4 regions of the Kitasatospora sp. NPDC059973 genome follow, and region 4 is predicted to be linked to each of the others. Evidence: riboswitches for the same ligand, from Rfam matches in the RefSeq annotation. Region 4 holds a riboswitch; each other region holds the start of a gene.
The links. A riboswitch is a leader RNA that binds a small molecule or an ion and turns the genes downstream of it on or off. The one in region 4 is predicted to bind cyclic di-AMP.
Positions count from the first base shown of each region.

Region 1 (7,234 bases), on a different contig from region 4:
CGACGAGCAGCGGCCGGTCGGTCAGTTCGAAGACCTCGCCCCGGAGCCGGCCGGGGGTGTCGACGACGAGACGGGGTAAGGCTTGTTCCCGCGACGGTGAGCTCATGGCACGGCCTCCTGCCGGGCGGGCTGCTGAACCACCGGCGGCGGCGACACGGTGCGGCGTCCGTCCGCCGGCTCGGGTGCCCTCACCTCCAGTAAAGGCCACCTCGGCGCCCCGGGACAGCCCCAGGGCCCCCCGGGTCGGCCCGCCGTCCGATCGGGGGTCACATGTGAGTGCCGCCGTCGATCCGGATCTCGGTGCCGGTGACGAAGGCGCCGTCGTCCGAGGCCAGCATGGCGATCACGCCGGCCACCGTCTCCGGCCCGGCGAAGCCCTGGCCGAGCGCGGGGGAGAGCTTGGCGAGCAGGCTGAAGTCGGCGTCGGCCGGCAGGCCCGGGTTGTTGGTCATGCCGCTGTCGATGCTGCCCGGGGCGACGCAGACCGCGCGCAGTCCCTGCTTGGCGTACTCCGAGGCGATCGCGTGGGTGAACGACTGGATGCCGCCCTTGGTCGCGGCGTACGCGGCCATGTAGGGGTGCGCGAAGGTCGCGGAGGTGGAGCTGAAGTTCACCACCACGCCCCGCCCACCGGCGAGCAGGGCCGGCAGCGCCTCGCGGGTCATCAGGAAGGTGCCGGTCAGGTTGACCGCGATCAGCGTGTTCCAGAACTCCAGGCTGGTCTCGTGGGTGTGCGAGGAGCGCAGGATGCCGGCCGCGTTGACCAGGACGTCGAGCCCGCCGAGTCCGGCCACCGCCTCGGCCACGCCCGCGCGGACGGCGGCCTCGTCCGAGATGTCCACGACCGAGGTCGTCAACCGGTCGGCGGTCCCGTCACCGGTCGCCCGGTCCAGGGTGACCCTCAGGCCGTCCTCGTTGACGTCGACCGCGACGACCCGCCCGCCCTCGGCGAGGATCCGGTGCACGGTGGCCTGGCCGATGCCCGAGCCGCCGCCGGTGATCAGGACGTTCCGTCCGCTGAAGCGCTCCATGGTGGTTCTCCGTTCGTTCGTGGTCTCGCGACCTCGATTGACACGGTACGCCGAAGTGGCACATCGTGCCAATAAGTCGTGACGGGCCAAAGTGGCACGACGTGCCATGCCGGTTCGGCTCGACGGTCATACCGCTGACCGCCCGGTGCGGAACGCCGCCGAGGCGCGCCCGCGCCACCACGGCACGCCGCGCCACCTGGGCGTGTCACGCCACTTTGACGCGACACGCCACCACGGCACGCCGCGCCATCCGTGCGTGTCACGCCGTCCTGGCACAACACGTCACCCCGACACGTCCCGCCACCTGGGCGTGCCGCGCCACTCCGGCGCGACACGCCTTCCTGGCGCAACACGCCATCCCGGCACGTCGCGCCACCGGGTGCGTCGGTCCGCGTACGCTGAGTGCCGTGATCGGACGCCCCACCCTGAACCAGCGCCGCCGTGACACCACCCGGCTGGAGATCGCCCGTACCGCCGCCGCGCTCTTCGCCGAGCGCGGGGCCGAGGCGACCACCGCCGAGGAGATCGCGCTCGCCTCCGGCATCTCGGTGCGCACCTTCTACCGCTACTTCTCCGTGAAGGAGGACGCCGTCGCCCCGCTGCTGGCGGCCGGCGGCCGGCGGTGGGTGCTGCTCTTCGCGGAGAGCTCGGCCGATCTGCCGGTCCGCGAGGCGCTGGAGCGTTCGGCGGTCGAGTCGCTGACGCCCACCGACACCCCGGGCGTGGAGGCCATGCACTGGACCCGCGACCTGCTGCGCGATCCCCGGCTCGACTCGGTCTGGCAGCGGGTGCACGCCGACTCGGAGGAGCGGCTGCGCGCGGTGCTCACCGCCCGCTGCCCCCGGGGCACCGACGAGCTGGAGATCCGGCTCGCGGCCGCCGCCGCGACCACCGCCATCCGGGTGGCCCTGGAGGAGTGGGCCTTCTCCGACGCCCCCGCCGCCGGGCCCGGTTCGCCCCAGGAACTGGGCGCCCGGTGCATGCGCGAACTGACCGCCGGCCTGCGCCTCTGGAGCAGCGTCAGCTGAGGCGACCTCAGCCCGGCCCACCCGCCACAGCGCCCGTCACTCCGCTCGTGCCAGCCCGCTCTCCCGCGGTCCCGGCACCGCCCCGGCCGCCATACCCGCTGGTCGGCGGGTCCACGGGGGCCCGGCGGACCGCTAGGGTTGTTGATCGCGCCTCGGCGGTGGCTTCCGTGGTGGACGGGGGAACCGGGGCGGCCGTTCCGGTTGTCCTGACAGTTGTCCTGACAACGGGGGCGGGGGAGTTCGAGGCGTGGGAGCAAGTAGGACATGGGTCTGACGAGCCACAAGGTGCTGGCGCTGACCGTATTGATCGCCGTCGTGATGATGGCCGGCACGGTCTGGCTGTGGCCGAGACTGTCGAAGACGACCTGGCAGGCGGTGCTCGGCCGGATCGGCGCGCTGCTCGCCACCCAGCTCACCGTGCTCGCCGCGCTGGGCCTGGTGGCCAACAACTACTTCGCCTTCTACAGCAGTTGGGACGATCTGCTCGGCACCGGCGACAACGGCCCGGTCGTCATCCAGAACAAGGCGGACGCCTCCGGGCGCCTCCAGGTGGAGACCATCGGGCACGCGTCGGTCCAGGGCGGCGGGGCGCTCGGTCGCGACCCCAAGCAGTCCGGCGAGATCCGCGAGGTCCGGATCGACGGCGCCGGCACCCGGCTCTCCACCGACGGGTACGTCTACCTGCCGCCGCAGTACTTCCAGCCGGAGTACGCGCAGAAGCAGTTCCCGGCGGTGATCGTGAGCACCGGCTTCCCCGGGATCGCGAAGAACCTGGTGACCCGGCTGAACTACCCGGGCGCGGCGCTCAAGCTGCTCCAGGAGGGTCGGATGCAGCCGACCGTGATGGTGCTGATGCGCCCCTCGCCCGCACTCCCGCAGGACACCGAGTGCGAGGACATCCCGGGCGGCGCGCAGTCGGAGACGTACTTCACCAAGGACGTCCCGGCCGCGATCCAGGCGACCTACCGGGTCTCCTCGGACCCGCAGGCCTGGGGCTTCATGGGCAACTCGACCGGCGGCTACTGCGCCCTCAAGCTCGCCATGCGGCACCCGGAGGTCTTCCCGACCGCCGTCTCGCTCTCCGGCTACTACCAGGCCGCCGACGACCCGACCACCGGCGACCTCTTCCGGGGCAGCCAGCAGCGTCGCAACGAGGCGGACCTGATGTGGCGGCTGAAGAACCTGCCGCAGCCCGAGGTGTCCGTCCTGCTGGCCGGGACCAGGGAGGGCGACGGCGACTACCGCCGGGACACCGAGGCCTTCGTGGCGGCCGCGCACGCGCCCATGAAGGTCTCCTACAGCATGATGAAGACCGGCGGCCACAACTTCGAGACCTGGAGCAGGCTGCTGCCGTCCTCGCTGGAGTGGCTCTCCCAGCACCTCAAGGTGCCGAGCCACACGGTCTGACCACCGCCGGGCCCGCCCGCCCGGCCAGCACGCCCGGATACCAGCGCGCCCGGCGGCCCCGGACCGGTCTCAGGCCACCGGCTCCAGCGTCCCGGTGTGCAGCTCGCCGACCCGGCCGCCCTCGCCCTCGTACGTCCAGAACGCGCGCACCGTCAGCCTGCCGAGGTCCATCACGTGGCTGACGGTGATGCCGCTCTGCTCGGTCCAGCTGACGAAGTACAGCTCCGGCCCGATCTCGGCGATGTGCAGCGCGACGTCCTCCCACTGGCCCGCCGACTCGCCGAGGCCCTCCCAGCGCAGCCGCTTGCCGTCGGGCGAGTAGGCGTTGCGGAAGGCCGCGCCGTTGTCGACCTGGAAGAGGTAGGTACGGCCGGCGAAGGCGGGCAGGGGCGCGGTCATGGCGGAGCGGGTCCTCGTCTCTCGTCTGTGCGGTACGGCTGGACTCCCAACCTATCCGACCGGCCGACCTTCGCGGCGGACATGCGGGCACCCGGCCACGGAGCGGACACCGGGCCGGCGCCGCGCCCACCCCGGCCGGACCTCCGCCACCCGCTCGCCGGCCCGCCGCCGACCCCCTCGGCCGCCCCGGCCGCCGTCCCGCCCCCGCCCCAGGCCCCGCCCCGCCCCGCCTCCAACTGATCAACTTCCCCGGTGACTTGATCCACTCCGGACGGCTCCCACTGTGAGCTGCGCGACAACACCCCCTGTCGGCTTGTCGACATTCGAGCGGCCTGCCTAGCATGCACGAGTCCGTCTTCGCGGACCCCGCCGTCGGGACGCCGAGTCCTGTCCACCCGCCGGTCGGCAGTCGAGCACCGCAGCGGACGGGAGCGGGGGACCCAGGTCAGTGCCCGGCCCACGCGCCCGCGCGTGCGGACCGAGGCTAGGGGTGAAGCCGCTCCCACAGGCGGCCGGGCAACCTCAGCCCGAACCCGACAGCTCACCTCGCAGGCGTCTACAGAGGACACCGCCATGCAGAAGCCTGCCCGGCGCGCGACGCCGCGCCACGCCCGCCCCTCCCACCGAGGCTGCAAGGCCGCCTTCGCCGCCACCGGAGCGCTCGCCATCAGCGGCGCCGGCCTGCTCGGCGTCCCGGCGCTCACCGGCGCCCAGGCGGCCACCGCGCCGACCGTCACCCAGGACCGGCTCGCCCCGGCCACCATGGTCGCGGGCAAGGCCACCACGGCCGCGCTGACCGTCCACTCCTCGTCCTGCTTCACGGCCAGGACCGTCGGGGTCGGCGTCCGCGACGCGGCCGGGCGCAACCTCGACTTCCCCGGCAACGTCTCCAACGCGCAGATCTGCCCCAGCGGCCTGTCGATCACCACCGGTGCCCGCACCCTGCCCGCCGGGACGTACACCCAGTTCGGCTTCTGGCAGGACCTCGGCGGTGCCTGGCACAACCTGCCCTCGCGCCAGCTCGCGGTCTCCGACGCGACCGTCGCGCCCACCCCGAGCCCGACCGCCACCCCCAAGCCCACCCCGACGCCGACGTCGACGCCCACCCCGACGCCCACCGCGACCGCCACCCCGTCGACCCCGGCCACCGGCGCCCCGGTCGCCGGGAAGTCGCTGACCTGGTCGGACGAGTTCAACGGCCCGATCGCCTACGGTTCGCGCTGGACGGGCGACAAGAGCAGCGCCTACCACTACGGCAACCACAACCCGGACGACAACAAGCTCGACTGGTTGAACAAGAACAACGTCTCGGTGGCCGGCGGCGTTGCCACCTTCACCGCCAAGCCGGGCGCCAACACGCTGGAGAACGGCAAGAAGTCCTGGGACACCGGGCTGCTCACCACCGAGTACTCCAGCGAGGGCTTCCAGGTGAAGACCGGCGACTACGCCGAGACCCGGGTCAAGCTCCCCGCCGGTACGGGCGCCTGGCCGGCCCTGTGGACCTGGAAGAACGGCAACGGGGAGATCGACTCCTTCGAGTACCACCCCGACAACCCGAACCTGCTGGAGCTGACCAACCACGTCAACCCGGGCCACCTGTACTACACCGACGCCAAGGCGATCGCGAAGGACGGCTGGGTCACCATCGGCACCCACTACGGCGCCACCTCGGTCGACTGGTACGTCAACGGCACGAAGGTGTTCTCGGACGGCAAGGGCGTCGGCGCCAACTGGTCCGCGTACCTGATCCTCAACCTGTCCCTGAGCGCCGGGCAGTACCACGCCGCGCCGCAGGGTACGGCCCCGATCACCTTCGCCGCGGACTACGTCCGGGTCTACCGCTAGGCCCCGTCCCGCCGGGGGCCCGCCGGGCGTGATCGCCGGGCCGGGCCCGGGGCGGAACGACCCGGGCCGTACCGTGCTGGGCCGTCCTGGCCCAGCACGGTACGGCCCGGGCCGGCCCGGTTCAGCTCCGGGCGGTCTGCACCACCGGGATCTCGAACGGCTGCTTGTTGTTCGCCTCGTTCCGGTCGTCGTCGCTGCGCACCGCGACCCAGCCTCCGGTCAGAGTGCCGGGTGCCGGGAGGTCGGCCGCCAGCCGTACCGGGATCAGCGCCGTGGCGCTCCGGAACTTCGGCAGCCCGGCCGGGAAGACACAGCGCACCCGGTGGCCGTTCTGGAACACGGAGCAGTCTTCCGGGAAGAACGGGCCCTCGGGGGTCACACCCTCCGGCAGGGTGATCACCACGGTGAACGGCGAGGCCGTCCGGTCCGGGCCGAGATTGCCGATGAAGGCGTGCACCGTGGTGGTGCCGCCGGGCGCGGCGGCGTCCGGGTCGATCCGGACCACCTGGAGGTCGGAGTCGGACGGGGCCGGTGCCGCGGCGGGCACCTTGGCCGGCGCCGTGGCCCCGGCGCCGGCCGCCGGGTCCGGCTCGGCCACCGGGCAGGTGGCCCACGCGGGCCCGGCGGCCAGCGCCGTCACCGCGCACCCCACCGTCAGTGCCCTGCCGAGGAAACTGCGAACGGACCTTCTGTGCGACATCGTCGCTCACCCTGCCCTCTGCGTTCCGGCGGCCGGCACCGTCGCGGGCCGCGTCCGCACCAGCGTGACCGACCCGCCCGCCGCCGCCGGGACGCCCCGCCCTCGGGCCGCTCGAACGGGCGAACCCCCGTTGGGGGAGCCGGGTGGTCCGACGACCCGTACGGACGAACTCCGGTGACGGCGGGTCAGGGGGCGAGGACCTGCCCCAGCCGGGCCGCGATCTGGTGCATCACGGGGACGAGCGAGGCCGCGCCGGCCTGCTCCTCCAGCGCCCGGATCCGGGCCACCGGGCCGGAGACGGAGAGCGCCGTCGGTGTCGGCGCGCCGGGTACCGCGAGCGCGATGCAGCGCACCCCGATCTCCTGCTCCTGGTCGTCCACCACGTAGCCGCGCTCACGCGCCTGCGCCAACTGGACCAGCAGCTCCTGCGGGTCGGTCACGGTGTAGGAGGTGTGCGCCGGCAGCGGGTTCGGGCCGAGCACGGCCCGCGCCTCCTCCTCGGGCAACTGGGCCAGCAGCGCCTTGCCGACGCCCGTGCAGTGCGGCTGCACCCGGCGGCCGACCTCGGTGAACATCCGCATCGAGCGCCGCGACTGCACCTGCCCGACGTACACCACCTCGCCGCCCTCCAGCACGGCCAGGTTCGCCGTCTCGCCGGTGGCCTCCATCAGTTCGGCCAGGTAGGGGCGGGCCCAGCTGCCGAGCAGTCGCCCGGCCGTCTCGCCGAGCCGGATCAGTCGGGGGCCCAGGGTGTAGCGGCGCGCGGTGTCCTGGCGGACATAGCCCTGCTGCACGAGGGTACGAACCAGGCGGTGGATGGTGGG
Region 1 covers NZ_JBHWUI010000019.1:27,655-34,888, forward strand. The annotation lists gene ACFWA9_RS08175 (FHA domain-containing protein) at 1-106, opposite strand, end outside; gene ACFWA9_RS08180 (SDR family NAD(P)-dependent oxidoreductase) at 267-1,031, opposite strand; gene ACFWA9_RS08185 (TetR family transcriptional regulator) at 1,439-2,059, shown strand; gene ACFWA9_RS08190 (alpha/beta hydrolase-fold protein) at 2,324-3,466, shown strand; gene ACFWA9_RS08195 (hypothetical protein) at 3,536-3,865, opposite strand; cyclic di-AMP (ydaO/yuaA leader) riboswitch at 4,311-4,434, shown strand; gene ACFWA9_RS08200 (hypothetical protein) at 4,439-5,710, shown strand; gene ACFWA9_RS08205 (hypothetical protein) at 5,832-6,410, opposite strand; gene ACFWA9_RS08210 (IclR family transcriptional regulator) at 6,596-7,234, opposite strand, start outside.
Region 1: linked by a shared signal. The riboswitch ahead of ACFWA9_RS08200 (hypothetical protein) and the one ahead of ACFWA9_RS19410 (M23 family metallopeptidase) in region 4 are both predicted to bind cyclic di-AMP.

Region 2 (7,234 bases), on a different contig from region 4:
ACCGCCGCTCGGCCTAGCCGTGCGCCGCGGCCGGCGGGAGGACGGCACCACTCCCGGGGCGCGGCACCGGGAGGACGGCACCGCCCCCGATCCGCGGCCGCGCACGCTCCTGGCCGCAGACGTGCGGCGCCCGGTCCGCGGCGGCCCGCCCGCGAGCCCCGACCCGACGGCGACCGGTCGGCGACAGCCGGTCGCGCGATCGCCCGGCGACAGCCTCCCGGGGCGACGGCCGCACCGGCGGCACCCGCTCACGACGCCCACCACGGGGCGGCCGGGCGGAGAAGACAAAGGCCGTCGTGGTGTCAGCACCCACGACGGCCCCCCGATGGCGAAGAAGACGAAACGGTCAGACCGCCAGGTGGTCGAACTCCCCGTCCTTGGCGCCCAGCAGCAGCGCCGCGATCTCGGCCCGGGTGTAGATCAGTGCCGGACCATCGGGAAAGCGCGAGTTGCGCATCGCCACGTCGCCCCCCGGGAGCGCGGCGAACTCGACGCAGTTGCCCTGGGAGTTGCTGTGGAGGCTCTTCTGCCAGACCACGTCCTTGAGGTCCGCAGCCGCCATCCCGTTGTACGTGTCGTACCTGTCGTGCATAGAAATCTCCCGAAGAGCTCCGGAGTAGTCGTCCAGCTCGGCGCCCCGGCTCGCAGCCGAACGACTGGGCCGGCCCCGTACCGGCCCGGCACAACGCCTCACTTGACGTGATGATAGCTCCAGTGCACGTGCATCAGCACGGGACGTTGCAGGTGCACGGGCCCTTCGTCGACAAACCGGAACTCTTCACCGCCTCGACACCCGAGGGAACGTAAGCGGACATATCCGGGGCAATCGGGAAGACTCCGATAACCGCCCGTAGGCGGCCACCCGCTGAATGTTGATCTTCGGGCGCCTGGAGTCGCACCGCCGTGACCCTCCGTCAGACCGTCCGTATGCTGTGAGACATCTCACGCGCCACCACCGCAACGCGCGGCACCTCCTGTCACGTCTCAGGCAGAAGTGGTAGCCACATAGGGATTGATCACGGTATGTCCGAATTTCGGGCACCCCGCCCCTCCCGGTACGGCAGCCGACTGCAGCGTTGGCCGGGGGATGTCCTACGATCTCCGCCATGAGCACCGCAGCCATCCCGGGCGCGCCACTGCCCGTCCGCACCCCAGGCTCCCGTGCGCGGGGGCGCCACCGACGCCCCGAGCGCCCCGAGATCCCGGCCGGATCCCCGGCCCTGGTGCTCGCGGTGCCCGCGACCGCCGGGCCGGAGTCCCGTTCCGTGGTCGAGGAACTGCTGTCGATCGTACGCAGCGAGCAGAACGGCGTGCAGACCGCGGCCGGTTACCTCGACAGCGGCGCGGGCGGGAGCGAGCCCGGCCGTGACGAGTTCTCCGTCGCCGAACTGCTGGCGCACGCCGCCGAGTCGGGCCTGCCCGCCCCGGTCGTGGTGCCGCTGGTCCCCGGCCCGCACGGCTTCCTGACCGAACTGCACGCGCTGGCCGCCGAGTACGGCGCCCACGTCACCGATGTCCTCGGCCCGCACCCGCTGCTCGCCGAGGCCGTCCACGTCCGGCTCTCCGAGGCGGGGCTGGCCCGCGCCGACCGCGCCCGGCTGTTCGCCATCGCGACGGCCGCGGACGGCGTCGTCCTCACCACCGTCGGTGGCGAGGAGGCCGCCGCGGCGGCCGGGATCACCGGTGTGCTGCTGGCCGCCCGCCTCGCGGTGCCGGTCGTGCCCGCCGCGCTCGACGTGCCCGGCTCGGTGGCCGCCGCCGTCGCGCACCTCAAGGAGACCGGCTCCCAGCGCCCCGCGCTGGCCCCGCTGGTGATCGGCCCGGAGGCCGACTCCGAGCTGCTCGCCACGGCCGCCGAGGAGACCGGCTGCCCGAGCGCCGCGCCGCTCGGCGCCTACCCGACGGTGGGCCAGCTGATCGCCGCCACCTACCTCGCCGTACTGCCGGCCGTCGCCCCCGAGGCGTTCGCCGCGCAGGCCGCCGCCGAGGAGGCCGCTGCCCAGGAGGCCGGGGAGGCCGCCGCCGAGTAGCGGACCACGAACGCCGAAGGGCCCGGAGCGCACCCGCTCCGGGCCCTCGCCGTACCCCCCGCCGTCCGTGTCCCCGCCGCACCGGCCCTCTCCGTACGGGCCCGCGCCGTACCGGTCCGAGGCGCGTCGGTGCGGGCCCCGGCGGGCCCCGGCCTCAGGTCCGCCCGCCCACCCGGCCGGTGGCCGCCGCCGCGTCCTTGAGCCGCAGCGCCGGCAGCTGCACCGGCCGGGACTGCGCGGCGAAGGCGGCCACCGGCACGCCGGTGGCGTTCCACGGCGACCGCCCGCCGCCACCGTCCGCCTTGCGCACCTGCAGCACCTCGGTCTGCCCCGCCCGGCGCAGCAGGATGTTCTTCGGCGGCGCGGACTCCGGGTCCATCCAGAGCTCGTTGCCGTCGAACTCGCAGTCCAGGACGAGGATGTCGTCCGGCCTGCCGTCCGGGGTGGCCCGGAAGGCGATCCCGGCCCGGCGGTGGCCGGTGAACCGGCTGCGGCTGAAGGTGACCGCCTCCCCGGCGAGTTCGTGGCGCGCGGTGGAGACGCCGTAGTCGCTCTGCCCGGCGGCGTCGATCAGCAGGCCGTCGAAGACGGTCCCCTTGTCCCGGCCGAGCGAGTGCAGCGCCACTCCCCCGCCGCCGTTGCCGTACAGCACGCTCGCGGTGTAGTCGAAGTCGTTGAGGTAGGCGCCGTGCTCGATGCCCCACCCGCCGTTGTGGTAGGCCGCGAACTCGGTGACCACGTGGTGCTGCTGGGCGTTCAGCCAGACGAAGATGCCGTCCCGCAGGTTGTTGTGGGCCAGGCAGCGCTGGAACGTCCAGACCCCCTCGCTGTTCTCCGGCCACTCGAAGCCGGAGGCGCCGTCGGCCCCCTGGACGCCGACGGCCACGCAGTCCAGCGCCTTGCCGCCGGTGCCGGCGCCGAGGTTGAAGCCGGTCAGCCGGTAGGCCCGCGGGTTGGGCTCCAGCCGCGTGCGGGAGGCGACGCAGGACTCGTAGACGATGTCGTCGGAGGGCTGCTGCGGGGTGCGGGTGTCCGGCGGGCCGTCCCACCAGTAGGCGTCCTCCCAGGTGTCGTGGCTGATGCAGCTGCGGAAGGTGATGCCGTGGCTGGCGTGCGGGACGAAGGCGTGGCTCCCCGCGTCGCGGACCACCAGGCCCTCGACGACGGTGCCCCGGGTGGTGTCGCCCAGCATGTGGAAGTGCAGCCCGTACCGGCCGAGCACCGGGGCGGTCACCGGGGCGCTGCCGTCCGGGCCCTTCCAGGACTCCGCGGTGTCGGTGCGCGGGCCGACCCAGCGCAGCGCCGCGTGCCGCAGGTCGGCCCGGCGGGAGGTGGTGAGGTGGACGTGGGCGCGGCCCTCGGCGGTGCCCTCGATCCGCACGCTGCGGGTCAGGTTGAGCACCTCGGCGCCGACCGTGACGCCCCCTCCGGCGGCGACCCGGGGGTGCGCGTACGTCAGCGGCGCCTCCAGGGTGACGGTGGATCCGCTGACGGACCGGACGACGGCGAGGTCGTAGCGGGTGGAGAAGCCGTCCTCGCCCGGCGGGCCGGTCGGGGTGACGGCCAGTTCGTCGCCGGGCAGCCAACCGGTGGGCGGCGCGGCCAGGCTGACGGTGGTGTCGCCCGCCGCGAGTGCCCGGTCGGCGCGCACCCAGGCGGTCTTGGCCGCGCCGTCCAGCCGCAGGTACCCGGCGCCGGTGACCCAGAGGCCGACGTCGGTGTCGACCACCTTCACGCCGTCCCCCCGGAAGCGCCGCTCGTCGACGGCGGGGAAGCGCACGGTGTGCACGGCGGCGCCCTCGGGGGCGAGCGCGAGGGTGCCGCGGATCTCGACGTTGCCCGCGGCGGCGAGGGTGAGGCTGCGGTCGGCGGCGAAGGTGAGCGCACCGCCCGGCTCGACCAGCAGCGAGCCGATCGCGGCGTCGGTGTCGAGCAGCACCCGGTCGGTGATCCGGACGGCGCTCTGCGGTCCGGGTACCCGGCCGCCCCAGCCGGCCGGGTCCGACCAGGGGCGGCCGCCCTGGTCGGGGGTGGGTGCGGGGGCGGCTCCGGCGGGGGCGCCCTCGGTGGCACCCCCGGGCGTCCCGGGGGGCGACGCGGCGCCGTGCCCGTGCCCCGCGGCCGGGTCGGCCGCTCCCGGCCCCGTGGCGGGGTCCTCCGCGGCGGCGACGGGCGCGGAGCGGCCGTCCAGGGAGCGCCGCAGCGCCTCCTCGCCGCCGACCGCCGCGAAGACCGTGCCGACGGCGAGCCAGCGCAGCATCGTCCGCCGGGGCAGGGGAGTTCGGGGCTCTGCGGGCGTGATGTCCGCTCTGCGGTGTTTTGCCCGGCGGTGCGTTCCACGCGGCCGCTCGGCCGGCGCACCGGCCTCCGGACCCTCGTCCATGGCCATCGCTGCGAAGCCCTCCCCCCAGACGGCCGCGTCGGTCCTGATGCCCTGAAGCATAGGCAGTTGCCGTGACTCCGACGGGCGTTGCTCGAAATCGGTCATTTCTGATCATGGTGGACAGCCATTTAGCACGCTCTTCATAAACCGTGATGGCCGTCACACATGTTTGCGGTTTGAACTTAAGTCTGCTTAACGTGCTCCCCGTTCGTGGCCACACGGACCCAGCCCACCCGCAACGCCGAGTCCTGCCGTCGGGTGCGCTGGCAGCGCAGAACGCACCACGGCAGGAGCGGGGGAACCACAGGTAAGTCGCCCGGGACCGGTTCGTACCGGTTCGGGGCTAGGGGTGAAGCCGCGTCCACAGCGCGGCCGGGCAACTCCAGCCCGAATCCGACAGCTCACCTCGCAGGCGTGGGAGAGGACCGCGTCACCATGCTGCCCACCAACGGCACCCGCCTGTCCGGCCGCACCCGCCGAGCGATCGCCACCCTCGGCGTCGTCGGTATCGGCCTCACCATCCCCTGCCTCACCGCCGGCTCCGCCTCGGCCGCCTCGGTCGCCACCTGGGACAAGGTCGCCCAGTGCGAGAGCACCGGCAACTGGAGCATCAACACCGGCAACGGTTTCTACGGCGGCCTCCAGTTCACCAACTCCACCTGGGCGGCGTTCGGCGGCACCAGCTACGCCGCGCGTGCCGACCTCGCCACCAAGGACCAGCAGATCGCGGTCGCCGAGAAGGTGCTCGCCGTCCAGGGCCCCGGCGCCTGGCCCGTCTGCTCCGTCCAGGCCGGTCTGACCAAGGGCGGCACCCCGGCCGCCGTCGACACCGCGACCGCCGCCACGCCGGCCGCCCCGAAGGCCGCCCCGGCCCCGGCGCAGACCCCCGCCCCCGCCGCCAAGCCGGCCGCGCCCAAGGCCGCCCCGAAGGCCGCCGAGACCCCGGCCGCCGCCGACTCCGCCCAGCAGTCGCAGGGCCGGAACTGGCAGCAGTACCGCCAGGACGCGCAGGCCTCCTCCGACTACACCGTGGTCGCGGGCGACTGGCTCTCCTCGATCGCCGACAAGAACAACGTCCAGGGCGGCTGGGAGCGGCTCTACGAGCTCAACCGCGGCACCCTCGGCGACGGCCCGCACGTCATCTACCCGGGCCAGCACCTGAGCCTGGGCGACCGCGCGAAGACCCGGGCCTCGGACGAGTCCGGCCAGGGCTTCGACTGGTTCAACCGCTCCTCGGGCGCCACCGGCAAGGCCGACGGCTCCACCGCGACCGCCACCAAGCCGGCCGCGCAGACCCAGGCTCCGGCCGCCAAGCCCGCCGCCCAGGCGTCGGCCGAGGCGCCGGCCCAGGCCGCCACCGGCAGCATGGCCGCCGCGGTCTCCTTCGCCCAGTCGAAGGTCGGCCAGGCCTACGTCTACGGCGGTACCGGCAACGGCGGTTGGGACTGCTCCGGCCTGACCCAGGCCGCGCTGCGCGCCGCGGGCGTCTCCGTCCCGCGGGTCGCCGCCGACCAGGCCGCCGCCAGCACCCACGTCTCGCTGGACGCCCTCAAGGCCGGCGACCTGCTGTTCTGGTCCAACAACGGCCAGGACTCGGGCGTCTACCACGTCGCGCTCTACATCGGCGACGGCAAGTACGTCGAGGCCGCCAACCCGAGCGTGGGCGTGCGGACCCAGACCATCGCCAACTGGGCCCCGGACTTCGCCGGCCGGGTCTGATCCCGCGCGCGGTCCGCACGCGGTCCGCGCCGTCCGCCGCAGCCCCCGGGGAGAGTCTGGTCGCTCCTCCCCGGGGGCTCCGGCACGCCCGCGCGCGGGACGGCGCGGGCCCGGGCATGGCCAAACCTCGGCCCGGGCGGGCATGCTGCTGCTCCGCACCCGAGGAGGAGTCACATGGCCCAGGTCACCGTCACGCTCGACGCCAATCTCGCGATCGACGCGATGATGCTCTCCGGCACCAGGAACCCGCAGGACGCGGTGGAGCTGATCCTGCGCGACTACCTCGCCCGGGGGCGGCGCACCGAGAGCCGGACCGGCGAGGCCGCCGACGGGCAGCGGACCGGGCAGCAGCGCCCGACCGCGCAGGAGGGCTGAGGGCGGACAGGACGGGACCCCGGAGGACTGGATCGTCCTCCGGGGCCCCGGTCGTCGTCTCAGCGGGCGCAGGCGCCCGTGGAACCGCGCATCACCAGCTCCGGCTGGAACATGAACTCACCGCGCTGGGCGGCGTTCGCGCCGACCTCCTCCAGCAGGGCGTCGACGGCGGCGGTGGCCATCGCCTCGACCGGCTGGCGGATGGTGGTCAGCGGCGGCTCGGTGAAAGCTATCAGCGGCGAGTCGTCGAACCCGACCACCGAGACGTCCTGCGGCACGGACAGCCCCCGCTGGCGCACCGCGCGGATCGCGCCGAGCGCCATCATGTCGCTGCCGCAGACGATCGCCGTACAGCCCTTGTCGAGCAGTGCGCCGGCCGCCGCGTGCCCGCCCTCCACGCTGAACAGCGTGTGGTGGACGAGCTCCCGGGCCTGCTCCTCGGTCCGGCCGAGGACCTCCCGCAGGGCCGCCGTGAAGCCCTCGATCTTCCGCAGCACCGGGACGTACCGCTTCTGCCCGACCGCGAGGCCGATCCGCTCGTGGCCGAGCTCGGCCAGGTGCTGGACGGCCATCCACATCGCGGCCCGGTCGTCCGGCGAGATGAACGGCGCGTCGATCTTCTCGCTGAAGCCGTTGATCAGGACGAACGGCACCTGCCGGCCGGTCAGCCGGGCGTACCGGTCGTGGTCGGCGGTGGTGTCCGCGTGCAGGCCGGAGACGAACACGA
Region 2 covers NZ_JBHWUI010000102.1:12,485-19,718, reverse strand. The annotation lists gene ACFWA9_RS25470 (ATP-binding protein) at 1-17, shown strand, start outside; gene ACFWA9_RS25465 (DUF397 domain-containing protein) at 347-592, opposite strand; gene ACFWA9_RS25460 (hypothetical protein) at 1,107-2,030, shown strand; gene ACFWA9_RS25455 (hypothetical protein) at 2,185-4,290, opposite strand; cyclic di-AMP (ydaO/yuaA leader) riboswitch at 4,683-4,841, shown strand; gene ACFWA9_RS25450 (transglycosylase family protein) at 4,828-6,132, shown strand; gene ACFWA9_RS25445 (hypothetical protein) at 6,307-6,507, shown strand; gene ACFWA9_RS25440 (LacI family DNA-binding transcriptional regulator) at 6,567-7,234, opposite strand, start outside.
Region 2: linked by a shared signal. The riboswitch ahead of ACFWA9_RS25450 (transglycosylase family protein) and the one ahead of ACFWA9_RS19410 (M23 family metallopeptidase) in region 4 are both predicted to bind cyclic di-AMP.

Region 3 (7,234 bases), on a different contig from region 4:
CATCAGCTTCGGGGCGATGTCGATCAGGTGCCACTTGATCTGCCGGGCGTCCAGCCGCGGGTAGCGCCGGGCGGCCGCGGTGGTCAGCCGCTGGAGGCAGGCGGCGGTCTCGGTGCCCGCGTAGCCGCCGCCGACCACCACGAACTGGAGCCGGGACTCGCGCTCCCGCTGGTCCAGGGTGGCGGAGGCGAGGTCGAGTTGGGCGATGACGTGGTCGCGGACGTAGGTCGCCTCGGCGAGCGTCTTCATGCCGCGCGCGTAGTCGGTCAGGCCCGGGATGTCGAAGGTGCGGGTCACGCTGCCGGGCGCGAGCACCAGGTAGTCGTACTTCTGCGCGACGACCTCGTCGGTGATCTTGCGGACCACGCAGACCTTCGAACGCGGGTCGACGCCGATCGCGCCGCCGGGGACGATGTGGGTGCGGCGCAGCGTCCGGCGGAGCGAGACCGCGACCGACTGCGGGGTCAGCACCCCGGCCGCCACGTGCGGGAGCAGCGGCAGATAGAGCTGATAGCTGAACGGCGTGACCAGCGAGATCTCCGCCTCCGAGGGCGTGAGCTTGCGTTCGAGCCGGCGAGCGCACTCCAGTCCGGCGAAGCCACCGCCCACGATCAGGATCCGAGCTCGTTCCATCGTTCATCCCTTACAGTGCAGTTCGCAGTTCGTACCGTGCAAGGTCCCCACTACTCTGAGCCACACTCGCACGGCGGAGCGGGCGCTGCCACCGGACGGCGCGGATGGCGCAGGCCCGCGCCGGGCGGGGACGGCACGCGGCGCCCGGTCCGCGCATATGCCCGATAGGCTGTCCGGCGTGCTCCCCGAGGTGACGGCGGTCCGTTATGTGACGCCACTGCGAGAAGGCGGCTCGATGCCGGGCCTGGTCGAGGCCGACGACCGGCGGTTGTACGCCCTGAAATGGGTCGGCGCCGCGCAGGGCCGCAAAGCGCTGGTGGCGGAGGTGCTGGCCGGTGAGCTGGGCCGCCGGCTCGGGCTGCCGGTACCGGAGTTGGTCACCGTGGACCTCGACCCGGTGCTGGCCCGCAGCGAGCCGGACCCGCAGATCCAGGACCAGATGCGGGCCAGCGGCGGCCGCAACCTCGGGATGGCCTTCGTCAGCGGGGCGCTCAACTTCGACCCGCTCTGCTTCGAGGTGGACGCCGGGCTGGCCGGGCAGGTGCTCTGGTTCGACGCCCTGATCGGCAACGTCGACCGCTCGTGGCGCAACCCCAACCTGCTGGTGGCCACCGGCGGGCTGCGGCTGATCGACCACGGCGCCAGCCTGATCTTCCATCACCACTGGGCGGGCGCGGCCGGCTGGATCCGCCGCCCGTACGACGCCTCCGACCACGCGCTGTTGCGCGCGGAGCCCGATCTGGTGGCCGCGGACAAGGCGCTCGCGCCGCTCGCCGAGGCGGCGGTGGAGGCGGCGGTGGCGCGGATCCCGGACGTCTGGCTGGCGGACGAGCCGGGCTTCGACTCGCCCGAGGCGGTGCGCGCCGCGTACCGCTCCCAGCTGACCGGGCGACTGGCCGGTCCGCGTGACTGGCTGCCGGAGGTCTCCGCATGAGCGAGTCCGTGACGCCGGCCCCGCCGGCCGTCGAGCTGCACGACTACGAGTACGCGGTGATCCGGGCGGTGCCCCGGGTCGAGCGCGGCGAGTGCGTCAACGTCGGGGTGCTGCTGTACTGCCGGCAGAGCGCGCACCTGGGCGCCCGGACCCATCTGGACCAGGCCCGGCTGCTGGCGCTCGACCCGGTGGCGGACGTCGCCGGGGTGCGGCGGGCGCTGCACGGGATCGAGGCGGTCTGCGCGGGCGGGCCCGCGGCCGGTCCGGCGGCGGGCGACAGTCCGGGGCAGCGGTTCCGCTGGCTGACGGCGCCGCGCAGTGCCATCGTCCAGCCGGGACCGGTGCACACCGGGCTGACCGGTGACCCGGAGGCCGAGCTGCGGCGGCTCTTCGACCAGCTGGTGCTCTGAGGGCGACCGGTCGGGTGCCCGGGGGCCGTCCGGGGGCCCTTCCGGGGCCGAGCGGTTGACCTGCGGACTTTTGCCCCGGTCAAAGCTTGAGTTGGTGAAGCACTCGGTCGTACGCTGGCCCCATGGGTTCGACAGCGACGACGACCGTACCGACCAACGCCGAGTTGATGGAGGCGTTGGCCGCCGTCGGCGCCGCCTACTTCCAGGACTTCGCGGGAGCCGCGGCCCGGCACGGCCTCTCCTCCTCCCAGGCGAAGGCCCTCGGTGCGGTGCAGGAGCCGGTGCCGATGCGCGCGCTGGCCGGCCGGCTGGGCTGCGACGCCTCCAACGTGACGGGGATCGTCGACCGGCTGGAGTCGCTCGGCCTGGCCAACCGCGAGGCGGCGGCCGGTGACCGGCGGGTCAAGATCGTGGTGATCACCGAGCAGGGCCGCGAGATCCTCGGGCTGATCCGCGGCGAGATGAGCCGTACCCACCAGGCCTTCGAGGCGATGACGGACGAGCAGCGGATCTCGCTGCACTCGATCTGCGCGCAGGTGCTGCCGGTCCTCGCCGGGCGCTCGCCCGGCACGGTGTAGCGGCACGGCGGCACGGCGGCACGGCGGCACGGCAGCACAGCGGTACGGCGATCGGCCGGGGCGGGCGCGGGAGGCGGCAGCGCCCGGTCCGCCGCCGCTCGCGCTGACCTCGGCTGTTAGGCTTGCGAAGCGTGAGCGCGAAGCCCCAGATCCCCAATGTCCTGGCCTCCCGGTACGCCTCGGCGACCCTGGCCCAGCTGTGGTCCCCCGAGCACAAGGTGGTCCTTGAGCGCCACCTGTGGCTCGCCGTCCTGAAGGCCCAGCAGGACCTCGGCGTGGAGGTGCCCGCAGGCGCCGTCGCCGACTACGAGCGGGTGATCGACCAGGTCGACCTCGGTTCGATCGCCGCCCGCGAGCGGGTCACCCGGCACGACGTGAAGGCGCGGATCGAGGAGTTCAGCGACCTCGCCGGCCACGAGCAGATCCACAAGGGCATGACCTCCCGGGACCTGACCGAGAACGTCGAGCAGCTGCAGATCCGCCAGTCGCTGGAGCACGTCCGCGACCGCACGGTCGCCGTGCTGGTCCGCCTGGGCCGGCTCGCCGCCCAGCACTCCGAGCTGGTCATGGCCGGCCGGTCGCACAACGTCGCCGCGCAGGCCACCACCCTGGGCAAGCGCTTCGCGACCGTCGCCGACGAGGTGCTGGTCGCCTTCCGCCGGCTGGAGGAGCTGATCGCCCGCTACCCGCTGCGCGGGATCAAGGGCCCGGTCGGCACCGCCCAGGACATGCTGGACCTGCTCGGCGGCGACACCGACAAGCTCGCCGAGCTGGAGCGCCGGGTGGCCGGTCACCTCGGCTTCGACCACGTGCTGACCAGCGTCGGCCAGGTCTACCCGCGCTCGCTGGACTTCGAGGTGCTCACCGCCCTCGTCCAGCTCTCGGCCGGGCCGTCCAGCCTGGCCAAGACGATCCGCCTGATGGCCGGCCACGAGCTGGTCACCGAGGGGTTCAAGGAGGGCCAGGTCGGCTCCTCCGCGATGCCGCACAAGATGAACACCCGCTCCTGCGAGCGCGTCAACGGCCTGGCCGTCATCCTGCGCGGGTACGCCTCGATGACCGCCGAGCTGGGCGGCGACCAGTGGAACGAGGGCGACGTCTCCTGCTCGGTGGTCCGCCGGGTCGCGCTGCCGGACGCCTTCTTCGCCTTCGACGGCCTGCTGGAGACCTTCCTGACCGTCCTCGACGAGTTCGGCGCCTTCCCCGCCGTGATCGAGGCCGAGCTGGACCGCTACCTGCCGTTCCTGGCCACCACCAAGGTGCTGATGGGCGCGGTGCGGGCGGGCGTCGGCCGGGAGACCGGGCACGAGGTCATCAAGGAGCACGCCGTCGCCTCGGCGCTGGCGATGCGGGCCGGCGCGCGGGAGAACGAGCTGCTGGACCGGCTGGCGGCGGACGCGCGGATCCCGCTGGACCGGGCCGGGCTGGACGCGCTGCTGGCCGACCGGCTCTCCTTCACCGGCGCGGCCGGTGCCCAGGTCGCCGAGGTGGTCCGCCAGGTCGAGGCCGTCGCGGCCGCCTACCCCGAGGCCGCCAAGTACGCCCCGGGCGACATCCTCTGACGTTGCCTCAGGCCTTCGTGGGCCCCGCCGCCGATCCGGTGGCGGGGCCTTCGCCGTGTCCGGCGGCGGCATGGCCCGGATCCAGCGGAGGGGCGGTGCCGCAGGCGTAGGTGCAGTCCGGCTCGGCGACCGGGTGGTCCTCGGGGGCCAGCACGTTGCCCCGGACGGTGGTGAACGCCGTCATCGCGCCGGTGACCAGCAGCCCGGCGCAGATCAGCATCGCGGTCCGGAAGGCGGAGTCCACCGCGGCCGGCACCCGGTAGGCCTCGCCGCTGAGCCCGGCCAGCGCCGGCAGGGCGGCCACCGCGAGCAGCCCGGCCGCGCGGGCGGCGGCGTTGTTGACGCCGCTGGCGATCCCGGCATGCCGGACCTCCACCGCCGCGAGCACCGTCGCGGTCAGCGGCGCGACCAGCAGGACCATCCCGCAGCCCATCACGGTGGCGGCCGGCAGCACGTCCGTCCAGTACGAGGCGTCGGAGCCGATCCGCAGCATCAGCAGGACCCCCGTCGCGCAGAGCAGCGGCCCCACGGTGAGCGGGAGGCGCGGGCCGATCCGCTTGCCGAGCCGGCCGGCCCGGGCGGACAGCGCGAGCATCAGCACGGTGATCGGCAGCAGGGCGAGCCCGGAGACCAGTGGGGAGAAGCCGGAGACGATCTGCAGCTGGACGACCAGGAGGAAGAAGACGCCGCTGAACGCCGCGTAGACGCAGAGGGTGACCAGGTTCACCGCGGTGAACAGGCGGGAGGAGAAGAGGCCGAGCGGCAGCATCGGCTCCGGGACGCGGCGTTCGACCATCACGAAGGCCGTGCCCAGCAGCAGGCCGGCCGCGCCGGACACCCACACCACGGCCGAGAGCCCGTCGCCCGCCGCGGTCAGCGCGTAGGTGACCGAGCCCAGCGCGAACGCGGCCAGCGCCGCGCCGAGGACGTCGAACCGGCCGGTCGCGCTCTCGTCCCGGCTCTCCGGGACGTGCCGGGAGGCAACCGCGACCACCAGGGCGGCGAGCGGGACGTTCAACAGGAAGATCCACCGCCAGCCGGGGCCGTCCACCAGCCAGCCGCCGAGGAACGGGCCGATCGCGGCGGACACCCCGCCGAGGCCGGACCAGAGGCCGACCGCCGCCGAGCGGTCGTCAGGGTGGAACACCGCCTGGAGCATCGCCAGCGAGCCGGGGGTGAGCAGCGCCCCGCCGACGCCCTGCACCGCGCGGGCGGCGACCAGCACCTCGATGGTGGGGGCCGCGGCGCAGGCCGCCGAGGCGGCGGCGAACCAGAGCACGCCGATCAGGAAGACGCGGCGCCGGCCGTAGCGGTCACCGAGCGCGCCGCCGAGCAGGATCAGGCCGGCCAGGGTGAGCAGATAGGCGTTGAGCGTCCATTGCAGGGCGGCGAGCGGAGCGCCGAGATCGGTGCCGATCCGGGGCAGTGCGACGTTGACGACGGTGCCGTCGAGCATCGCCATGCTGGAGCCGAGCACCGTCGCCAGTAGTACCCAGCGGCCCTGCGCGGTGCCCAGGCGCAGGGTGCCGGCCTCGGAGGTGGCCACCGCCTGATCGTGCGCCCCGGGAGGCGACGTGACAAGGGTCACCGGGGGTGTGTCGGCGGATGGCTTTCCGTAGGCGATCGCATGCGTACGGACACCGAAATCGGCGGAGCGTGGTGGATCAGTGGCACGCGGTGAATCGATTGTGCACATACTGTGCAGCCGATCATTCGGAGTGTCACGGCCTTCCCGGTAGTGGTTGTCGATTCAAGAGATCGACATTGCTTCGCCCGGGCGGATGAGTTTTAGTTCAGCGACCGCCCGGCATTGGACCGGGTGGCCACCGGGTGGAACGCCTAGTCCTGCCGCTGCCCGGTGGTACGAACCGAACTCTGTACGGCAGGAGCGGGGGACCCAAAGGTAAGTCGCCGGACCGGAATTCACGGTCCGGCTTGGGGTGAAGCCGCGCTATGCGGCCGGGCAACTCCAGCCCGAACCCGACAGCTCACCTCGCAGGCGTCGGAGAGGACAGTTCGCCATGCCCGCACAGGCTCGTCGTATCACCCTGCCCCGCGCCGCCCGCATCGGCATCGCCACCGCCGTGACCGGCGCCGCTTTCGCCCTCCCGCTGGTGACCACCATCAGCGCCCAGGCCCACACCGCCCCGGCCGCCAAGCCCGCCCAGACCTCCACCTGGACCGGCGCCACCAGCGTCGACGCCGCGCCGGCCGCTGCCGCGCAGCCGGCCGCCGAGGCCGCCAAGCCGGCCGCCGCGCCGGCCGAGGAGAGCTACAAGGTCGTCGGCGGGGACACCCTGTCGAAGATCGCCGACGCCAAGCAGGTCGAGGGTGGCTGGAAGGCCCTCTACGACCACAACCGCTCGGTCGTCGGTGCCAACCCGAACCTCATCTTCCCGGGTCAGCAGCTCGCGCTGGGTGCCAAGGCCGCCGCCGCTCCGGCCGCCGCCGAGGCCGCCAAGCCCGCCGCCCCGGCCGCCAAGCCGCAGGTCTCGCAGGACGCGCAGAAGCCGGCCGCCCAGCACGCCGCCCCGAAGCCGGTCCAGGCCGCCAAGCCCGCCGAGGCCCCGGCCGCCAAGCCGGCCGCCCCCGCCGCGAAGCCGGCCGCTCCGGCCGCCCCCGCGGCGCCGGCCGCCGCGGCCAGCACCTCGGGCTTCGTCGCCCCCCTCGCCAACCCGAAGCTCGGCACCGCCTACGGCGTGGCCGGCTCGATGTGGGCCTCCGGTCACCACACCGGTGCCGACTTCGTCGCCTCCACCGGCACCCCGCTGCGCGCCGTCGGCGCCGGCACCGTGGTGAAGGCCGGCAACGGCGGCGCCTACGGCAACGAGGTCGAGATCAAGCTCGCCGACGGCCACTACGCCGAGTACGCGCACCTGTCCTCGATCGGTGTGAAGATCGGTCAGACCGTCACCGCCGGCCAGCAGATCGGCCTCTCGGGTGCCACCGGCAACGTGACCGGCCCGCACCTGCACTTCGAGATCCGCACCGGCTCGGAGTACGGCTCGGACATCGACCCGATCGCCTACCTGCGGGCGCACGGCGTCTCCCTCTGACCTGAGGTCGGACTTCCGCTGGGTGCGGGGCGTACGACCTCCCGGGATGGTCATGTCGGGT
Region 3 covers NZ_JBHWUI010000125.1:90-7,323, reverse strand. The annotation lists gene ACFWA9_RS28255 (NAD(P)/FAD-dependent oxidoreductase) at 1-633, opposite strand, end outside; gene ACFWA9_RS28250 (HipA family kinase) at 812-1,567, shown strand; gene ACFWA9_RS28245 (DUF3037 domain-containing protein) at 1,564-1,977, shown strand; gene ACFWA9_RS28240 (MarR family transcriptional regulator) at 2,100-2,555, shown strand; gene purB (adenylosuccinate lyase) at 2,687-4,117, shown strand; gene ACFWA9_RS28230 (MFS transporter) at 4,125-5,663, opposite strand; cyclic di-AMP (ydaO/yuaA leader) riboswitch at 5,974-6,134, shown strand; gene ACFWA9_RS28225 (peptidoglycan DD-metalloendopeptidase family protein) at 6,139-7,173, shown strand.
Region 3: linked by a shared signal. The riboswitch ahead of ACFWA9_RS28225 (peptidoglycan DD-metalloendopeptidase family protein) and the one ahead of ACFWA9_RS19410 (M23 family metallopeptidase) in region 4 are both predicted to bind cyclic di-AMP.

Region 4 (7,234 bases):
CGGGTCGTGGCCGTCGGTGGCGTACGCGCGCAGACCGCTGCGCAGCTGGCCCATCACGGCGGTGGCCTCGGCGTTGTGGCCCTGGACGTCGCCGATCACCAGGCCGATCCGGCCGTCCGGCAGCCGCAGCAGGTCGTACCAGTCGCCGCCGATCTGCATGCCCTCGGTGCTGGGCAGGTAGCGCGCGGCGCTGGCGATCCCGGGCAGCCGGGGCAGGGTGCGCGGCAGCATGGCGCGCTGCAGTTCGGTGGCCCGGTGGTGGTGGGTGTCGTAGAGCCGGGCGCGCTCCAGGGACTGCGCCAGGATGCCGGCGAAGGCGGAGTAGAGGGTGCGGTCCTCGCGGCCGAAGACCCGTTCGGTGGAGAAGGTGATCAGGCAGGAGCCGACCTGCCGCCCGGAGGCGACCAGTGGCAGCACCGCCCAGGACGCCGGGGTCAGTGGCCCGCCGCCGCCCGGCCGGGTGGTGGCGGGCTCGCTGAACAGCGGGGCGGCGCGGGCCAGCGAGTGCTGCATCACGCCCTCGGAGAGGTCGGCCAGCCGGGTCAGCTCGGTCCGGCGCGGGCCGCCGTACACGGTGTGCGAGACGGGCAGCAGCCGGCCCTCGTCGACCAGGTCGAGCACGATGCTGGCGGCGCCGAAGGCCGGCCGGGCGACGTCGGTCACCGCGGTGGTCAAGTCCCGGACGGTGACCGCGCGGGACAGCGCGCGGGTGAGCGCCAGCAGCAGCGCCGAGCGGGCGCCGGCCGCCGGGGCGCCGCCGCCCGCTCCGCCGCCGGCCGCCTCCTCCGCGGGGGCGCCCGCGCGGTCCCGGTCGGCCAGCAGCCCGGCGACCCGGACCGGCCGGCGGTGCACGTCCAGCATCACCTCGCCGGTCTCCTCGATCCGGATCACACCGCCGTCGCGGCGCGGCACCCGGTACTCGATCCGGTACGGGCCGCCGGTGGCGAGCGCCTCGGCGAGGGCGGCCTGGACGTCCGGGAGGTCCTCGGGGTGGACCAGCCCGTCCAGGTCGGGTGCGGTGGGCGGGCCGTCGGGCGGCACGGGGCGGTCGACCAGCCGGTAGGCGGTGGCGTCCCAGAAGGTCTCGCCGGTCACCAGATCGCGCTCGAAGGCGCCGTGCCCGGCGGACCGGACGGCGAGCGAGAGCATCGGGTGGGCCAGTGCGGCGGCCCGCCCGTCCGTACCGGCCTCGCCGCCGGTCCCCGGGTGGGCCGTCCCGGCCGGGCGGGCCCCCGCCCGCGCGCTGTCGAGCAGATGGGCGAGCCGGTGGGCGCAGGCGTCGCCGAGCGTCTCCAGCACGTCCAGATCGCGGCGGGGGACGGTGCCCCGGTGGGCGAGGGCGAGGGCGAGCACGCCGATCGGCCGTTCGTCGACGATCATCGGCAGGGCGATCAGCGCGACCATTCCGGTGCCCATGCCGGCATTGCGGTGGGGATAGTCGACGCTGGTGCGCTCCGGACTGAGCAGGTACGGGCGGCGCAGTCGCAGGGCCATCGCGGCGGGCAGCTCGCTCGCCGGATCGATGACGCCGTAGCGCTCGTGGACCCAGTCGGGCAGGCCGTGCGAGGCGGTGAGCCGGAGCATCCCGGCGCTGTCCAGCAGGTAGAGCGCGGAGCCCTCACCGGTGATCCAGCCCGGGCCCTCGGCGAGCACGGTCCCGAGGAGTTCGGCGGCGGTGGTGCAGCCGAGCAGTAACCGGACACAGCGCATCGCGCTGCGCGCGGTGGGGCTGCTGCGCGGGGCCCGGCTCTCGTCCTCGGAGGGGGGAAGCCACGGTGAGGTCAGGTCCATGGGATTTCCCGGCCTTTCCGTCGCCTTGTCGGGCACCCAATTCTTCATACCTCATTTCCGATGCCGGTGAAGGGTGACCCGGACGGCGCACCGGTGCCGGGGTGCGGACGCCGGTCGTGCCCTGCCCGGCCGCTCCGACCGGGTGGTCCGCCGTGGTCCGGCCGGCCCGCCGCGCGGGGTGCGCCGGGTGCGGCGCCCGGCCGGGCGAACTCACGGAGCCCCGGCGCGCGGTGGGGGCGGGGTTCAGGCCCCGGGCCAGTTCCGGAGGCCGCCGGTGAGGAGGGTGATCAGGCGGTCCTGGGTGTCGGAGAGGTTCTCGGCGAGCTGGAACCCGCCGCCGATCGACAGCGAGGCGAAGCCGTGGGCGACCGAGCGGACGGTCCGGGCGGCGTGGACGGCCTCGGAGCCCTCCAGTCCGTAGCCGCGGAGCACCGCGAGGATCACCCCGACCAGCCGGCCGCCCGCCCTGGCCAGGTCGTCGTCCGGCTGCGGGGCCTGCGGCAGCGCGGCGTACCGGTGCGGGTACTCGGTGGCGTAGCCGTGGTAGGCCCGCAGGACGGCGGCGACGGCGTCGTCCCCGCCGCGGCCGACGGCGGCCTCGGCGAGCCGGTCGGCGAGTTCCTCGGTGACCCGGACGGCGATCAGCCGGCGCAGCTCGGCGAGTCCGCCGGTGACGTGCTTGTACAGCGAGGGGGTGGCCACCTGGGCCCGTCCGGCGACGGCGGCCAGGGTGAGGGCCTCGGCGCCCTGTTCGTCGATGAGGGCGAGGGCGTGGTCGACGACCTGCTCGGGGGTCAGTCCGACTCGGGGCATGGTGCGGTCTCCGTGGGCGAGGTAGCGGGCGGGCTCGGGCCGGCTCGGCGAGGAAGGGGCGGGCTCAGGCCAGCTCGGCGAGGAAGGGCAGCAGGGCGTCGGCGGTGGCCTGCGGCCGGTCGGCCATCGGGTAGTGGCCGGAGCCCTCGATCATCACCTTGCGGCCGTTCAGCGCGGCGGCCTGCCGGTCGGCGACCAGCTCGGGGTTCGGGAAGTCGGGGTCCTTGGTGCCCATCAGGACCAGCGCCGGGCAGCTCACGGCGGCGGTCCAGCCGTTCGGCGCGGAGTCCCCGCGCACGTAGCCCCGGGTGGCCTGCTTGCGGCCCGGCATGCGCATCGCGGCGACCAGTCCGTCCACGTAGGCGTCGAAGTCGGCCGGCTTGGGACCGGGGTACGCCATCTTGCGGTGGTAGAGGCCCCAGAACGCGGGCGAGTGCACCAGCAGGACGCCCATCACGCCGAACATCGCGCGCTGCAGCGCGTTCGGCGGCGGGTTCTCGACGAAGGCGTCCACCAGGACGATCCCGGCCACCCGCTCCGGCGCGTCCCCGGCCACCTTGACCACCGTCGCACCGGCGTAGGAGTTGCCGACCAGCGTGGCGCGGTCGATGCCGAGGTGGTCCAGCAGGGCGAGGACGTCGGTGGCGATCGCGGCCGGCGTGTAGTCGTCCCAGGCGATCGAGGACTCGCCGAACCCGCGCAGGTCCAGGGTGATCACCCGGTGGCCCGCGGCCACCAGCAGCGGGCGCAGGTGCCGGTACGCGGCACGGCTGTCGAGCATCCCGGGGAGCAGGACGAGGGGGGCGCCGTCGCCCTGCTCGGTGTCGTCGAAGGCCAGCCGGCCGCCGGGGAGGTCGAGGTACTGGGTGCTGGGGGTGAAGGTGCCGGGCATGGGGGCCTCCTCGGTCCGCGGGGACGGGCTGTCGGCGTTGCGCCGATAGCCATAAAGCTAAGGCTAATAGCCTTAGCCGTCAAGCCCTCGACCGGCCGGACCCCGGGGTGGCCCCGGTGCCGCGGCTCAGACCCCCTCCACCTTGAACGGGTCGTGCTCGGCGAGCAGCTTCTCCAGTCGCGCCTGGTCCACCCGGGTGACGATCTCGTTGGTCTCCTGCCGGTCCCGGATCACCTTGGCCAGGGTGAAGGCGGAGGTGACGGTGTAGAGCAGGCCGACCGCGAGGAAGGCGCGGGTCCAGCCGCCGACCGGCAGATAGGCGATGCCGACGGCGAGGGCGCCGCCGGAGAGGGCGAAGGAGAGGACGGCCTGGAGGTGGTACGCGGCCGTGGTGCGTGACTGCATCGGTGCGTTCATGGCGCCAGGATGGCCGCGCCGGGAGCGCCGCACATGAGTAGGAGTACTCAAGTGGGGGGCCGTTCGTTGACGTCCCCTCACGTTCGGTAGTGTCAGGTGCCGCCGATCCGCCCAAATCGCCCATCAGGTCACGTACCGTCCGGGTAGTATCCGGCTGTCCCGAACGGACGGCTTGGAATCAGAGGCTCCTAGGATTAACGTTTGATAACGCAGCGCGGTTCGTAACGCCGTACCCAGACGGCACCGTGCGCCGTCGCCTAATCCCGCCGGCCGGCCTCCGGGCAGGCCAGGGAGCCGGGGAACCATGTTCCTTGGGGTGAATCGGCCGGGCCCAGGCCCAGCCGTAGGAGACCTTCCTGCTCCGAACCCGTCAGCTAACCCGGTAGGCGCGAAGGAAGGAAAGGAGCGCGCCTCCGTGGCGTCGTCGCACTCTCCGGCACACCTGCCCGGCTCCCCCGCCGGCACCCAGCTGCTCGACCACCCCTGGCCGCCCGCCCACCCGGGCGAGTTCGGCGGGTCCGGCGTCGAGACCGGGCCGCAGGCCCCCGACAGCAACCGGCACCGGATGCCCCGTCAGACCCGCGGCACCGCCCCGCTGCTCGGCGTCACCGCCGTGGCCGCCACCCTCGGTGCGACCGGCTTCGCCTCCGCCACCCCGGCCGCCGCCCCCGCCGTCGAGGTCCCGGACGAGACCCCGGTCGCGCTCGCCGCGGACCCGGGCCTCGCGCTCGCCGCCCGGATCCAGCAGCAGGCGGACAGCCAGCGCACCGCCGCCGAGGAGGGCGCCCGCCTGCAGGCCGCCAAGGAGGCCGAGGTCAAGCGCGCGGCCCAGCAGCAGGAGGCCAAGCGGGCCGCCGAGGAGGCCGAGAAGGCCAAGCTCGCCGCCATCGAGCTGCCGGTGCGCGACTACCACCTCTCGGCCCACTACGGCCAGAGCGCCTCCTACTGGGCCCACCTGCACACCGGCCTGGACTTCGCCGCCGACACCGGCACCCCGGTCTACGCGGTCGGCCAGGGCACCATCACCTCGGCCGGCTGGGCCGGGTCGTACGGCTACCGGATCGTCGAGACGCTGCCCGACGGCACCGAGATCTGGTACTGCCACCTCTCCTCGATCATCAAGGGCTCCGGCAAGGTCGTCCCCGGGCAGCAGCTCGGCAAGGTGGGGGCCACCGGCAACGTCACCGGCCCGCACCTGCACCTGGAGGTCCGCCCCGGCGGCGGTGCCCCGGTCGACCCGGAGAGCTGGTTCGAGCAGCGCGGCGTGACCCCCTGACCGGCGTCGCCTCCTGACAGCCCGCCGCGGTGCCCCGGTCGTCGTCACGACGGCCGGGGCACCGTCGCGTCTCAGGCCCCGGCGGCCGCGCCGGTCCCGCCCGGCCGGTCGGCGGACCCGTGCCCGTGCCCGGGCGCGTAGCCGTACTCGTCCCCGTAGTCGTCCCCGTACTCGTCCCCGGGCTCGTCGTCCCCGTACTCCCCGGCGTCCTCCGCCTCGCCGGGTGCCCCGGGCAGCTGCGCCAGGTACGCGTCGATCTCCTCCTGGCCCGGCTCCGGGGCCAGCTCCGGGAACTCCTCCACCAGCAGCCGCGGCAGCCCCGGCACCGTCCACTCGCCGAAGAGGTCCAGCGCGGCCTCGACGGCGGCCTCCTCGAACGCCCCGAAGTCCCCGGCCAGCTCCTCGGGCATCGGCCGGCCCTGCGCGGTGAGCTCCTCCAGGTTGCGGTAGCTGCGCCGCATCAGCCCCTGCTCCAGCAGCCGCCGGGCACCGTCGGTGGCCATCCCGACGCTGAGCGGCCGGGCGCCGTCCCAGCCCCCGTCGTCCACCGGGTCCAGCGCGCCCGTCGCCTCCAGCCGCTCGTAGGCGGCCGCCCGGTCTTCCGGCGCCAGCTCCCGGAACGCCTCCAGCCAGGCCCGGACCGCCGCCCCGTCGGCCGGGTCCACCCCGTCCGCCCGCAGCAGCAGCGTGTACAGCCGGGGCCAGGTCACCAGGTCGGCGCGGCGCAGCAGCCCGGCGGCCACCTCGCCCTGCCACTCGGCCTCCGCGTGCAGCCGCTCCTGCCGCTTGGCGTTCAGCCGCTTCGCCGCCCGCTGGTGGTCGATCAGCAGCCGCACCGCGGCGCCGTACGCCAGCGGGTCCTGCTCCGGCTCGGGCTGGACGTACAGGTAGAGCCGCTCGTACAGCAGTTGTTCCACGGCGTCCGAGGTCAGCTCCGGCCAGCCGTCACGCATCCTGCCCTCACCCAGCTCCAGCAGCGCCAGCACCGCCCGCACCGGCGCCTCGGCCACCGGCGGGTGGCCGTGCGCCTGCGCCCAGGCGAGCAGTTCGGCGGCTTTGGTGCGCGGGGCGAGCCGCAGGTCTTCTTCTTCCATGTCACGTAAGGTAACCGGAAAGCCCGGGTAGGGTCGGCAGGCATGGTCCCCGTCCGACTCACCGGCCCCCGCCTGGCCATCCGCGAGTTCCACCACAGCGCCGCCGACGTCGACGCCCTGTACGCGGTGTTCGGCGACCGGGAGGCCACCCGCTACCTCCCGTTCGAGCCGCGTGACCGCGAGGACTGCGCCGACCAGATCGAGCAGTACCTGGAGGAGGCGCAGCAGGACGAGCGGACGGTCTACCGGCTGGCCGTCACCCGCCGCGCCGACGCGGACGCCCCGTCCCGCGCCGTCCCGATCGGCAACGCCGCCCTCACGCTCGGCGGCCACCGCAGCGCCGACCTCGGCTACGCGCTGCGCCCCGACACCTGGGGCAACGGCTACGCGGGCGAGATCACCGGGCTGCTCTGCGACTTCGCCTTCGGCCCGCTCGGGCTGCACCGGCTGGTCGCCCGGGTGGACGTGGAGAACACGGCCTCGGTCCGGGTGCTCATCCGGGCCGGCTTCCGCCTGGAGGGCCGGATCCGGCACGACGCGCACCTGCGCGGCGGCTGGCGCGACTCCTTCCAGTACTCGCTGCTCGCCCACGAGTGGCCCCGGGTGGGGGGTTAACCCCCGGCCCGCTTCGCGGGGGAGCCGGATGTCCGCCCGGCCCGGCCTTTGACAGGGTTGTGACGTCAGCCCGGCACGCCACCGAGAAGGACCCGAGGGCCATGAGCAGCAGCCTCAGCACGCAGCGCAGCGAGTACGACCGCGACGACGCGGTACGGCGCACCGAGGAGCCGCCGTACGCCTGGCGGGCGCCGTTCTCGTCCTACTACTACCGGGAGCTCGGCTTCACCCTCACCGCGGTGCCGGTGGCCCTCGCCGGGTTCGCCTTCGCCGTCACGCTGTTCGCCTTCGGTGTCGGCACTCTCGTCACCGTGCTCGGCATGCCGGTGCTGGCCG
Region 4 covers NZ_JBHWUI010000066.1:9,525-16,758, forward strand. The annotation lists gene ACFWA9_RS19390 (SpoIIE family protein phosphatase) at 1-1,791, opposite strand, end outside; gene ACFWA9_RS19395 (TetR/AcrR family transcriptional regulator) at 2,035-2,604, opposite strand; gene ACFWA9_RS19400 (alpha/beta fold hydrolase) at 2,669-3,496, opposite strand; gene ACFWA9_RS19405 (YiaA/YiaB family inner membrane protein) at 3,623-3,913, opposite strand; cyclic di-AMP (ydaO/yuaA leader) riboswitch at 4,158-4,316, shown strand; gene ACFWA9_RS19410 (M23 family metallopeptidase) at 4,329-5,189, shown strand; gene ACFWA9_RS19415 (hypothetical protein) at 5,261-6,283, opposite strand; gene ACFWA9_RS19420 (GNAT family N-acetyltransferase) at 6,326-6,898, shown strand; gene ACFWA9_RS19425 (sensor domain-containing protein) at 7,000-7,234, shown strand, end outside.